Regions from separate parts of the Cupriavidus sp. FW216-B1 genome, predicted to be linked through region 3. Evidence: predicted binding sites of a transcription regulator. Region 3 holds the regulator's gene; each other region holds the start of a gene.
What was found. Region 3 encodes sigma-54, which starts transcription at its own class of promoters, with help from an activator protein. Its sites were predicted from a motif close to TGGCANGNAANCTGCTTT; they were not measured.
Positions count from the first base shown of each region.

Region 1: the regulator sigma-54 is predicted to act here: its motif matches at 2,611-2,628, upstream of AC3WXD_RS22435 (TorF family putative porin).
Region 2: the regulator sigma-54 is predicted to act here: its motif matches at 2,539-2,556, upstream of nifB (nitrogenase cofactor biosynthesis protein NifB).

Region 1 covers NZ_JBYTEL010000011.1:174,815-179,202, forward strand. The annotation lists gene AC3WXD_RS22425 (ammonium transporter) at 1-1,294, opposite strand, end outside; gene AC3WXD_RS22430 (P-II family nitrogen regulator) at 1,325-1,663, opposite strand; gene AC3WXD_RS22435 (TorF family putative porin) at 1,728-2,537, opposite strand; gene AC3WXD_RS22440 (accessory factor UbiK family protein) at 2,910-3,173, shown strand; gene AC3WXD_RS22445 (YifB family Mg chelatase-like AAA ATPase) at 3,355-4,388, shown strand, end outside.
Region 2 covers NZ_JBYTEL010000006.1:343,665-348,052, forward strand. The annotation lists gene AC3WXD_RS16080 (4Fe4S-binding leucine-rich repeat protein) at 1-196, opposite strand, end outside; gene AC3WXD_RS16085 (HesB/IscA family protein) at 212-616, opposite strand; gene AC3WXD_RS16090 (4Fe-4S binding protein) at 654-848, opposite strand; gene nifB (nitrogenase cofactor biosynthesis protein NifB) at 897-2,495, opposite strand; gene nifA (nif-specific transcriptional activator NifA) at 2,804-4,388, opposite strand, start outside.
Region 3 covers NZ_JBYTEL010000011.1:69,027-73,414, forward strand. The annotation lists gene lptA (lipopolysaccharide transport periplasmic protein LptA) at 1-21, shown strand, start outside; gene lptB (LPS export ABC transporter ATP-binding protein) at 56-844, shown strand; gene AC3WXD_RS21860 (RNA polymerase factor sigma-54) at 978-2,453, shown strand; gene hpf (ribosome hibernation-promoting factor, HPF/YfiA family) at 2,503-2,853, shown strand; gene ptsN (PTS IIA-like nitrogen regulatory protein PtsN) at 3,272-3,727, shown strand; gene hprK (HPr(Ser) kinase/phosphatase) at 3,806-4,388, shown strand, end outside.

The DNA.
Region 1 (4,388 bases), 110 kb from region 3:
CGGCGAACACGCCGGTCAGCAGCGCACCCAGGATGCCGCCCACGCCGTGCACGCCGAACACGTCCAGCGAGTCGTCCATGCCCAGCAGCTTCTTCAGGCCGGTCACGCCCCACAGGCACAGCAGGCCCGCGGCGATGCCGATCACGATCGAGCCCATCGGGCCGACGAAGCCGGCCGCCGGGGTGATCGCCACCAGGCCGGCCACGGCGCCCGAGGCACCGCCCAGCATCGACGGCTTGCCCTTGCTGATCCACTCGCCGAAGGTCCAGGCCAGCACCGCGGCGCAGGTGGCCAGCAGCGTGTTGACGAAGGCCAGCGCGGCGCCGCCGTTGGCTTCCAGGCCCGAGCCGGCGTTGAAGCCGAACCAGCCGAACCACAGCAGCGAAGCACCCACCATCGTGAAGGTCAGGCTGTGCGGACGCAGTGCCTCGCGGCCGAAGCCGATGCGCTTGCCGAACATGAAGGCACCCACCAGGCCGGCCACGGCCGCGTTGATGTGCACCACCGTGCCGCCGGCGTAGTCGAGCGCGCCCTTCTGGAACAGCCAGCCGCCCTTGGCCGTGGCCGCCGCGCCTGCTGCCGCGTCGGTGTAGGCGTCAGGACCCGGCCAGAACCAGACCATGTGGGCCATCGGGATGTAGGCGAAGGTGAACCACAGCACCACGAACACCAGCACCGCCGAGAACTTGGCGCGCTCGGCGAAGGCGCCGATGATCAGGCCGCAGGTGATCGCCGCGAAGGCGCACTGGAAGGCGAAGAAGGCCAGTTCCGGCACCACCACGCCCTTGCTGAAGGTCGCGGTCACGGCGTCGGCGACCAGACCCTTCATGAAGAGCCGGTCGGTGCCGCCGAAGAAGGCGTTGCCCTCGGTGAAGGCGAAGCTGTAGCCGTAGATGGCCCACAGCAGCGACACCAGCGAGAAGATCACCAGGCACTGCATCAGCACCGACAACATGTTCTTCGAACGGACCAGGCCGCCGTAGAACAGGGCCAGGCCGGGCAGCGTCATCAGGATGACGAAGGCGGTCGCGACCAGCAGCCAGGCGGTGTCGCCCTTGTTGGGCACGGGTGCCGGGGCAGCCTCGGGCGCGGCGGCCGGTGCGGCGGCGGCCGCCGCGGCAGGCGCGGCCGCCGCGGGCGCGGGCGCGGGTGCCGCGGCAGCGGCGGCCGGGGCCGACGCTTCGGCGGCAGGCTTGTCCTGCGCCACGGCTTGCGTGGCCAGGCCGAGGCCGGCCGTGCCCAGGGCCAGCGCCACGGCGCCGGTTGTCAGGATGCGCTTGAACCAGGATTTCATGTGATTAACCTCTTGTCGTTGGGCTGTGCGTCACAGCGCATCGCCGCCGGTCTCGCCGGTGCGGATGCGGATGACCTGCTCGATCGGGGCGACGAAGATCTTGCCGTCGCCAATCTTGCCGGTGCGCGCCGATTTTTCGATCGCCTCGATGGCCCGGTCCACCACGTCGTCCGGGACCGCCACTTCGATCTTCACCTTGGGCAGGAAGTCGACGATGTACTCCGCGCCCCGGTACAGCTCGGTATGGCCCTTCTGGCGACCGAAGCCCTTGACCTCGGTCACGGTGATGCCGGACACGCCGACGTCGGAGAGCGCTTCGCGCACCTCGTCGAGCTTGAACGGCTTGATGACAGCGATGATGAGTTTCATCCGATTTCTCCTCTGGGCAGCGCGGCCGAGTATGCACCGGCCGCCCGCCCTACCTCACGCTTGTTTAGAAAGTCTTGGTGATCGAAGCCCAGGCCGTGGCACGGCCGACATAGCGGCCGGAGGTATTGGTATAGACCGAGCGGTGCGCGTTGGTGTCGATATACGCGATCGCCAGCGCGAAACCCTTGCCCAGGTCCTTGGTCAGGCCCAGCTTCCAGTCCGTGTACGAGGCGCTGTCCACGTGCTTCACGTTCTGGTAGCCGATGTGCGCGTTCGCCGTCAGGTCCCAGAAGTTCAGCGGCACGTTCGCGCTCAGGTCCACGTAGTAGCTGTAGCGGCTGTCGGCATAACCGAACAGGTTGGTCATCGACTGCGAATACTTCAGGAACACCGGGCCGTAGCCGGCGCCAACATAGAGCTCCGTCGTGTTCGGGCGCGTGTAGCCGTTCGGGTAGTCGCCCGGGTAGTAGTACTGCAGCACGCCGGCGTCATAGTTCCACTCCAGTCCGGCGATGGTCACGGTATTCTTGAAGCCGGCGTAGAAATCCATCTCGATCGGCGCCGACACGTCCGGGTTGCTGTCGTCGAGCCAGCTGATGCTCGAGTTCCAGTTGCCGATGTAGAAGCCGCTCGAATGCGCGTAGTCGAACCCGCCCTGGATGGCCGGGCGGCGGTTGGTCTGCATCAGGCCGCGATAGCGATATTCGCTGGCCAGCGTCACGTTGGCCGAGAAGGTATGCGGCGAGGCTTCTTCAGCGGCGGGAGCGGCGGCGGGGGCGGCCGCCGCGTCCGGGGTGCTCTGGGCGTAAGCTGCGGGAACAAGACCGCAAAGCACGACTGCACTGGCGCTGACTGCAAAGGCCAACTTCTTCATGGATTTCTTCTCCTTTTTTTGGCTCGGTACTCGTGTGTTTGAATAAATGTAAAACGAGGCTCCTGGTTTCATTACTGCAACTGCCGTGCCAGCCTCACGGACCCCGCCGGCCACGGTTTTTGTGCAGATTGAATCCCTCCCCAATCCCCCCGCCACGGACCGCCGCGAGGGCATCCACACGTCAAAAGGTGTTACCAGGCCGCGCTGGCGCTTTCCCGGCGGCGCGCGAAGCGCGATAATCGGCCCATGCCGGCGGCATGTGCCGAGTGCGCACCGCGTTTGCCCGCGCCCCCGGGAGGCTGCACCGCGATGCAGCAGAGCGGAGCCGCCCACCCATCATCCGCACCAACGCGGTGCAAAAGGAGAATCACCATGAAACCGACCGACCTGTTCAACGACTTCCAGGCCAAGGTCAGCGAGGCGCTGCGCAACTCGCCCGCCAAGGACATCGAGAAAAACGTGCGCAGCATGATGGCGCAGGGCTTTTCCAAGCTCGACCTGGTCACGCGCGAGGAATTCGACGTGCAGTCGCAGGTGCTGGCCCGCACCCGCGCGCGCCTGGAAGAACTGGAAGCGCGCGTGCTCGAGCTGGAACGCCGCGCCGCCGGCGGCACCGACACCCCGGCTGCCGGCTGACGCGCTTGCCGCGCCGCCGCCGCTGCATGGTCCCGGATGGCGTCCCGGATAGCGTCCCGAATATGGTCCCGGACCGCGCCGGGACACCGGGAAGCCCGGGCCGCAGCCCGACCCGCCACGATGGCCGCCGCACTCCGGCGGCCATTTTCGTTAACACTTCCGCAACGCCGGCGGCGCCGCGATGAGCCTCGCCCTGCTGCGCAGCCGCGCCCTGACCGGGCTGGAAGCCCCGCTGGTGTCGGTCGAGGTCCATCTCGCCAACGGCCTGCCCGCCTGCAGCATCGTCGGCCTGGCCGAGACCGAGGTCCGCGAAAGCCGCGAGCGCGTGCGCGCGGCCATCCTCAACAGCCGTTTCGAATTCCCGAACCGGCGCATCACCGTCAATCTCGCGCCGGCCGACCTGCCCAAGGAATCGGGGCGCTTCGACCTGCCCATCGCCCTCGGCATCCTCGCCGCCAGCGGGCAGATCCCGCTCGACGGGCTGGACGCCTGCGAGTTCGCCGGCGAGCTGTCGCTGTCCGGCGCGCTGCGCCCGGTGCGCGGCGCGCTGGCCATGACGATGGGCCTCGGGCGCGACAACGCCGCGCGCGCGGCCGCCGGCGCCGGGCCGGCGCGCGCCTTCGTGGTGGCGGCCGAGAACGCCCCCGAGGCCGCCCTGATCGACGGCGTCACCGTCTACGCGGCGCGCTCCCTGCTGGAAGTCTGCGCTCACCTTGGGCCGCTGCCCGACGGCCGCCTGCCGCGCGCCGAACCGCTGGTCGCGCTCGCCGACAATGGCCCGGACTGCCCCGACATGCGCGACGTGCGCGGCCAGGCCCAGGCCCGCCGCGCGATGGAGATCGCCGCCGCGGGCCAGCATTCGGCGCTGCTGGTGGGGCCGCCCGGCACCGGCAAGTCGATGCTCGCGCAGCGCTTCCCGGGCCTGCTGCCGCCGATGACGCTGGAAGAAGCGCTCGAGTCGGCCGCCGTGCAAAGCCTCACCAACGCCGGCTTCCAGCCCGCCCGCTGGCGCGAGCGGCCCTACCGCGCGCCGCACCACACCGCCTCGGCCGCCGCGCTGGTCGGCGGCGGCGGCAATCCCCGGCCCGGCGAGATTTCCCTCGCCCACCACGGCGTGCTGTTCCTGGACGAGCTGCCCGAGTTCGACCGCCGCGTGCTCGAAGTCCTGCGCGAGCCGCTGGAATCCGGCCGCGTCACCATCTCGCGCGCCAACCG
Region 2 (4,388 bases), on a different contig from region 3:
GATGCCAGCGGAAGAAGCGGTCGATGCGGCGCGCGTAGGCGTCCTGCATGCAGGCGTGGCCCGGCTCGCAGCCGCGCTGGTCCGGCAGGCCGCGCAGCGCGGCGTATTCGCAGCCGGCGCAGTCCACCGGGCCGCCCCGCCAGTGCCGCGCGGGAATGTCCCCGGCGGGCGGGCGCACCGCATCGATGGCATCCATGTCCGCGCTCCGCGTTCAGGACGCCCGCGGCGGTGCCGGCGGCCGGCCGCGGCCGATCGCGCCGACCTCGATGCGCGCCACGCCGGGCTCCGCCGCCGCCGAGCTGCCGCAGCCGCACGCGCCCTGCGCGGGATTGAAGAAGGTCAGCCCCGACTGCGTGGGCGTGTCGGCGAAGTCGATGGTCACGCCGTCGAGCATCAGCCGGCTGGCCGCCGGCAGGAACAGGCGCAGGCCGTCGGCCTCCAGCACCTGCTCGCCGGGCTGCGGCGCCGGCTCCGCGCTGAATTCCGCGTTGTAGCCCGAGCAGCCGCCCGCGCTCACGAGCAGGCGGAAGCCGGCGCCGGCCGGCAGCCCCGAGAAACGCACGATGCGGCGCATGAACTTGTCCGCGGCGGGAGTGATGGTGAGGTTGGGCAGCATGGTTCGGCTTCTCTCCTGGGTAGTGGGCGGCCCGGCTTCAGGCCGGGACGATGCAGCCGTCCACCGGGCACACCGCGACGCATTGCGGATCGTCGTAGTGCCCCTCGCATTCGGTGCATTTCTTGGGGTCGATGACAAAGATGCCGCCCTTCTCGCGGATGGCGACGTTGGGGCATTCGGGCTCGCAGGCCGAGCAGCCGGTGCAGGTCGAAGCGATGATCTTGAGGGACATGATGACTCTCTTCTGTGTTTTCTCTTGTGTGGGGAATGGCTGGCGGCGTCAGGCCACCTCGGCGGCGCCCGCGGTGTAGGCGCCCTGCCGGATCGCGGCGTCGCCGCGGTCCCGGTGCGCGACCGCGCCGCTGGCCACGCGGCCGCGGTAGTCGTCGAACCAGGCCAGCGCCGCCTTCTCGATGAACTCGCCGACATACTGGTCCACCGGCTCGATGCCGGCCTGGGCCAGCTCGTCCTTCGGGCAGGCGCCGATCTTGGCCACCAGCACCGCGTGGCAGTCGTTGATGGCGCGCACCACCGAGGGCAGCTGCTCGTCGTCGCCGTAGCCGCCCTGGCAGTACAGGTCCACGCGCCGGTGGCCAACGAACAGCGCCTCGCTGGCCGACACCTCGAAGATCTGGAATTCCGTGACGTGGCCGAAATGCTCGTTGACGCGGCCGCCGCCCTTGGTGGCCACCGCCACCAGCACCTTGAGCGGATCGGTGGCATCTAGCGCCCGCGCCGCGGCCAGCGCCTCTTCCTTGGCGGCGTGCTGGGCCTGGCGCTCGGCCTCGACCCGGCTCTGGTACTCGCGCCGGCGGTCGAGGTCGTAGACCACTTCCATCTGCTCGATCTTGTCGAGCGTGAATTCCTCGCTGCGGTCCTCGCCCAGCAGGCCGACCGCGTCGGCGCGGCACTGGCGGCAGTGGCGCATCAGGTTGGCGCCGCCCATGCAGGCGTCCTGCACCGCCTTGAGCTCCTGCGCGCTCGGCCCGCGCTGGCCGTTGAGGCCGAAGTAGGTGCCGTGCTCGGGCTCGGAGATCAGCGGCATGATGTTGTGCAGGAACGCGCCGCGCTTCTTGACCTCGCGGTTCACCTCGATCAGGTGCTCGTCGTTGATGCCGGGGATCAGCACCGAGTTGATCTTGGTCAGCACGCCGCGCGCGGTCAGCATCTCGAGGCCCTTCATCTGCTGCTCGTGCAGGATGCGGGCCGCCTCGTAGCCGGTGACGCGCTTGTGCTCCCAGAAGATCCACGGGTAGATCTTCTCGCCCACGGCGGGATCGACCATGTTGATGGTGATGGTGACGTGGTCGATGTTGTACGTGCAGATCTCGTCCACCAGCTCGGGCAGTGCCAGGCCGTTGGTGGAGATGCACAGCTTGATGTCGGGCGCCTGCTCCTGCAGCATGCGGAAGGTGTCGAAGGTCTTCTTCGGGTTGGCCAGCGAGTCGCCGGGGCCGGCGATGCCGAGCACCGTCATCTGCGGGATCTCGCTCGCCACCGCGACCACCTTCTTGACGGCCTGCTCGGGCGTGAGCTTCTGCGAGACCACGCCCGGGCGCGATTCGTTGGAGCAGTCGTACTTGCGGTTGCAGTAGTTGCACTGGATGTTGCAGGCGGGCGCCACCGCGACGTGCATGCGCGCGTAGTGGTGATGCGCTTCCTCGGAGTAGCACGGGTGGTTCTTCACCTTTTCCCAGATCTCCGCCGGCATGTCGTCGGGGCCGCCCGAGGAACCGCAACTGGCCTTGCCCTCGCCGCCCTGCGTGCCGCAGCCGCCGCCGGCGGCGGGCACGTCGGCCTTGGCGCCGAGGGGGCGGATCTGGCCGATGCCGATGTAGGTGGTGGCGGGCATGGCGCCGGCATTCGAGCTCGCTTGCATGGAAATCTCTCCTCGCCACCGACCACGGTCGCGTGCAAGCGTTAAAGCCAAATCCATGCCACCCGGCAAGATGCTTGCCGATCAAGGACTTAGCGGCATCCGCGGGGATTTTGTCGCAACCCCGCGGGCGCCGCGCACCGACAGTCCGGCCCGATTCTGTCGGTCTTGCGACAAAGCGCACACGGCGACGCCAGCCATTGTGGTGGCGTCGATGGTGGCGCAAGCGGGGAAGAACAGAGGGGAAAGGACGGAACGCGGGGAAGCGGAAAAAAACGGGAGAGCGGCGCGCCGCGCGCGCGCCGCCCTGGTCAGAACCTGCGCACCTCGATGCCGTATTTCTGCAGCGCGTAACCCATCTGCCGTGGCGTGATCTTGAGCAGCCGCGCGGCCTTGGCCTGCACCCAGCCGCAGCGTTCCATCGCCCACATCAGCCGCTCGCGCTCGCCTTCCGGCTTGCCGTCGCAGGGCGCCGCCGCCTGCGGGTCGGGCGGGCTCTCGCCGGGCACGCCGGCGGACCAGCCCGGCGGCATGGCGGCGCCGTCGGCGCCCGCGTGCTGCGGCTCCGCCATCGGCACCTCGGTGATGGGGATGCCGGCCAGGCTGCCGGGGCGCACCGCGTCCTCGCGCTCGAGGTGATGCAGCACCTTGGTCAGGCAGCGGTCCTCCTGGCACAGGAACGCCAGGCGGTTGATCACGCCGTCGTGCGTCATGGTGGCGGTGCGCTCGACGCAGTTCTCCAGCTCGCGCACGTTGCCGGGCCAGTAGCAGCTGGTCAGCACGCGCATGGCCTCGGCGCTGAAGCGGATCGCGCGCCCGTTGTCGCGGTTGAAGCGGTCGAGGAAGTGCTGCGCCATCGCCGGGATGTCCTCGCGGCGCTCGCGCAGCGGCGGCAACTGGATGCTGACCACGTTGATGCGGTAATAGAGATCGGCGCGGAACTCGCCGGACTTGACCATGCGCTCGAGGTTGCGGTTGGTGGCGAGGATCAGGCGCACGTCGACCTTCACCGCGGTGCCGCCGCCGACGCGCTCGAACTCGCGCTCCTGCAGCACGCGCAGCAGCTTGGCCTGGAACGAGGCCGAGATGTCGCCGATCTCGTCGAGGAACAGCGTGCCGCCGTGCGCCAGCTCGAACCGTCCCTTGCGCTGTCCCTGCGCGCCGGTGAACGCCCCCTTCTCGTGGCCGAACAGCTCGCTCTCCAGCAGCGACTCGGTCAGCGCGGCGCAGTTCACGCAGACGAAGGCCTCGCCGCTGCGCGGCGACAGGTTGTGGATGGCGCGCGCGATGACTTCCTTACCGGTGCCGCTCTCGCCGCGCAGCAGCACCGTGGTGCGCGCCGGCGCCACCTGCCGCACCTGGCCGAACACCTCCTGCATCGGCGCCGACACGCCCACCACCTGGTCGAGCTGGTGGCGCGGCTTGATGACCTTCTGCATGCGCCGCACCTCGGCCTGCATGTTGTCGTGCGCCGCGCTCACGCTGCGGTGGAGCAGCAGCGCCTGTCCCATCAGCGTGGCGACGATCTTCATCAGGTGGAGGTCGTCGGTGAAGGCGCGCAGGCCGCCGGGATTGAGGCAGTCGACGGCGAGCACGCCGAGCATGCGCCGGTCGGCCTGGATCGGCATCGCCAGCATGGCGATGCAGGCGCCCGGCATCAGGTCGGCGCCGCCGGTGCGGTTGAGGAACAGCGGCTCGTCGCGCACATCGCGCACGATGGCCGGCACGCCGCTGCCGTAGACCCGCCCGACGATGCCCTCGCCCACCTTGAAGCGCAGGCGCTGCTGCTCGTCGTAGGACATGCCGGCGGCGCACAGGCCGCGCAGCTGCCCTTCGGGCTCGCCAAGCACCACGAAGGCGCGCCGCCAGTCCACCGCGTGCAAAAGATAATTCAGC
Region 3 (4,388 bases):
CCGGCCCCCGCCGCCCCCTGACCCCGCCGCAGCCGACCCACGGATTCACGCCTTCATGACCGCTACCTTGACCGAACCGTCGTCCGCGACCAACGTCCTGACCGAAAGCAGCACGCTCGTCGTGCGCCACCTGAAGAAGCGCTACGGCTCGCGCACGGTGGTCAAGGACGTGTCGCTCGACGTGAAGAGCGGCGAGGTGGTGGGCCTGCTCGGCCCCAACGGCGCGGGCAAGACCACCTCGTTCTACATGATCGTCGGGCTGGTGGCGCTGGACGAGGGCGACATCGTGCTCGACGACAAGCACATCAGCGGCCTGGCCATCCACGAGCGCGCCCGCATGGGCCTGTCCTACCTGCCGCAGGAAGCGTCGGTGTTCCGCAAGCTCAACGTGCAGGAGAACATCCGCGCCGTGCTGGAATTGCAGGTCCACGACGGCAAGCCGCTGGCCAAGGCCGAGATCGAGCGGCGCCTGGACACCCTGCTCGACGACCTGCAGATCGCCCACCTGCGCGACAACCCGGCGCTGTCGCTGTCGGGCGGCGAGCGCCGCCGCGTGGAAATCGCGCGCGCGCTGGCCTCCGCGCCGCGCTTCATCCTGCTCGACGAACCGTTCGCCGGCGTGGACCCGATCGCGGTGGGCGAGATCCAGCGCATCGTCAGCTTCCTCAAGGCGCGCAACATCGGCGTGCTGATCACCGACCACAACGTGCGCGAGACGCTGGGCATCTGCGACCACGCCTACATCATCAGCGAAGGCACGGTGCTGGCGTCCGGGCAGCCGGAAGACATCATCGCCAACGAGTCGGTGCGCAAGGTCTACCTGGGCGAGAACTTCCGCATGTAGCCGCGGGAGGGGCACGCGGGGACACCCGCGAGGCGGCGTTCATGCCGCCTTTCGCCCCGCAAACGATCACGGCGACGCCAGCGATAGCAATTTCCGTTCCACCAGTACGGAAGTTGGGCATAAAATAGCTCGCATGAAACCGTCGCTACAGCTCCGCCTCTCGCAACATCTCGCGCTCACGCCGCAACTCCAGCAGTCGATCCGCCTGCTGCAACTGTCCACGCTCGAACTGCAGCAGGAAGTGGAACAGGCCCTGACCGAGAATCCGCTGCTCGAACGCGAGAACGACTGGATCGAAAGCCCGCTGCGCGTGGCCGCCGACGGCTCGGTCAACCTGCAGAGCGCGCCCGCGCCGGCCCCCGCCGACGGCCAGGGCACCAGCGAGAACCGCGCCGACGGCGCCGCCGACAGCGAGGACAGCTACAGCGACAGCGGCGAGGACTACGGCAACGACTGGAGCCTGGACGACTTCGCCCGCCGCCCGCAGGGCGACGAGGACGAAAAGACCCCGATGCAGTTGCGCGACGCGGAGCCCACGCTGCGCGAGCACCTGATGGAGCAGCTCGCCCCGCTGAAGATCTCCATGCGCGACAAGGGCCTGGCCATCTTCCTGATCGAGTCGCTCGACGACGACGGCTACCTGAGCGCCTCGCTCGAGGAAATCTGCACGGAGCTGCCCGAGGAGCTCGAATTCGAGCTCGACGAGGTGCACGCCATCCTCACGCTGCTGCAGAGCTTCGACCCCGCCGGCGTGGGCGCGCGCAACGCTGCCGAATGCCTGGCGCTGCAGCTGCGCCGGCTCAAGCATCCGCAGCGCGAGCTGGCCCTGACCATCGTCACCAGCCATCTCGAGCTGCTCGCGGTGCGCGACTACACGCGCCTGAAGAAGGCGCTGCAGGTCGACGAGGCCGACCTCAAGGCCGCGCACGAGCTGATCCGCTCGCTCGCGCCCTACCCCGGCCATGCCTACAGCCGCCCCGAGGCCGACTTCGTCGTGCCCGACGTGTTCGTGCGGAAAATGAGCGGCGGCTGGATCGCGCAGCTCAACCCGGATGTGATGCCGCGGCTACGCATCAACGACATGTACGCGCAGATCCTGCGCGGCGCAAAAGGCGACTCCGGCGCGGCCGGGCTGCAGCAGAAGCTGCAGGAAGCGCGCTGGCTCATCAAGAATATCCAGCAGCGCTTCGACACCATATTGCGCGTCGCACAAGCGATTGTCGAACGTCAAAAGAACTTCTTCACCCACGGGGAAATTGCGATGCGCCCCTTGGTTTTGCGGGAGATTGCCGATACACTGGGTTTACACGAGTCCACCATCTCTCGGGTGACAACCAATAAATACATGGCAACGCCGATGGGGACTTTCGAGCTGAAGTACTTCTTCGGCAGTCACGTATCCACGGAAACCGGCGGCGCGGCCTCATCAACGGCAATCAGGGCGTTGATCAAGCAACTCATAGGAGCCGAAGACCCCAGGAACCCCCTGTCGGACAGCAGGATCGCCGAACTGCTCGGCGAGCAAGGCTTCGTGGTGGCCCGGCGAACCGTGGCCAAATACCGTGAAGCGCTGAAAATCCCTGCCGTCAATCTCCGCAAGACTTTGTAGCCGAGCCGCACCGCCTGCCTGGTGTGGCTCTTTCAGAAGGAGAAACGCTATGAACTTCAAGATCAGTGGACACCACTTGGACATCACGCCCCCGCTGCGTGAGTACGTGGAAACGAAACTGGAGCGTATCGTCAGGCATTTCGATCAAGTCATTGGCGTAAGCGTGCTGCTCTCTGTCGACAATACAAAAGAAAAGGACCGGCGGCAGTATGCGGAAATCAATCTACATCTCAAGGGCAAGGACATCTTTGTCGAGGCGCATCACGAAGACCTGTATGCCGCCATCGACGCACTGGTCGACAAGCTCGACCGGCAGGTGATTCGCCACAAGGATCGCGTGCAGAGCCACGACCGCGACGCGGTCAAGTACCAGATGGCCGCATCGCAGATGCAGCAATGACCGTGCCTGGCGGCCCGCCAAGGGGGCCGCCGGTGTCAGTCCCTTGAACCAGAACAAGCCGCGCCCGTTGCGCGGCTTTTTTGCGCCGTCCGCTTTCGTGTCCACCCTCGCGCCGGCGGCCGTTGCGCAATGCCACAAGGGGATTCCGCAACGCCCCGCCGCCGGTGTATGCTGCGCAATACATGAACGGTGGTTCAGCGATTCCGGGCATGCGCGCGGCACCGCTTCCGCGCACGGGCTATTGCGATGCACAAGGCGGGGGCGGGCCTGCTCTATAATGGCCAGACGCCCGACACCGGCATGGGACAACCGGTGCAATGCGGGTATGAGCCGGCACCGGCCTTTTCATCCCCTTTTTGCCTGGCGCGCCCCCCTGCCGGCCCCGGGCCTGCTTACTAGAAAAACCTGCGCATTCCACATGAATCGTTTGGCTAAATTGCTGCCACCCGGCAACATCAACCTCGACGTCAGCGTCACCAGCAAGAAGCGGGTGTTCGAACAGGCCGGGCTCCTCTTCGAGAACAACCACGGCGTAGCGCGCGCCACCGTGACCGACAACCTGTTTGCCCGCGAATCGCTGGGCTCGACCGGCCTCGGCGCCGGCGTGGCCATTCCGCACGGCCGCATCAAGGGCCTGAAGCAGCCGCTGGCCGGCTTCATGCGCCTGGCCGAGCCGATCCCGTTCGAGTCGCCGGACGGCAAGCCGGTATCGCTGCTGATCTTCCTGCTGGTGCCCGAGCAGGCCACCCAGCAACACCTGGAAATCCTCTCCGAGATCGCCCAGCTGCTGTCCGACCGCGAAATGCGCGAAGGACTCGCCACCCTGCCCACTTCCGATGCCGTGCACCAGTTGCTGACGCAATGGCATCCCTGACCCGCCTGGGCAGCCGCCACCCGGCACGCCGGGCGACGGCCCGCCCGGCCTGAAAGCCCGTCCCCCGAAAGTAGCCGCATGGAACTCACTGGCGTCACCTCGCAGTCGATCTTCGACGACAACGCAGCCGACATCAAACTCTCCTGGGTTGCTGGGCTGGAAGGCGCGGACCGCGCCTTCGACGTCGAGTTCGCGCGCGAAGCCACCTCCGCCGCCGACCTCGTCGGCCACCTGAACCTGATCCACCCGAACCGGATCCAGGTGCTCGGCAAGCCGGAGATCACCTACTACCAGCGCCTCGACGACGAGATGCGCAAGCGCCAGATGGGCGAGCTGATCCTGCTCGAGCCGCCGTTCCTGGTGATCGCCGACGGCATGGAGCCGCCGCCCGACCTGGAACTGCGCTGCACGCGCTCGTCCACGCCGCTGTTCACCACGCCGGTGTCCTCGGCCGCGGTGATCGACCACCTGCGGCTCTATCTCTCGCGGATCTCCGCGCCGCGCGTGACCATGCACGGCGTGTTCCTCGACATCCTCGGCATGGGCGTGCTGATCATGGGCGAGTCGGGCCTGGGCAAGAGCGAGCTCGGCCTGGAACTGATCTCGCGCGGACACGGGCTGGTGGCCGACGACGCGGTGGACTTCGTGCGCCTGGGGCCGG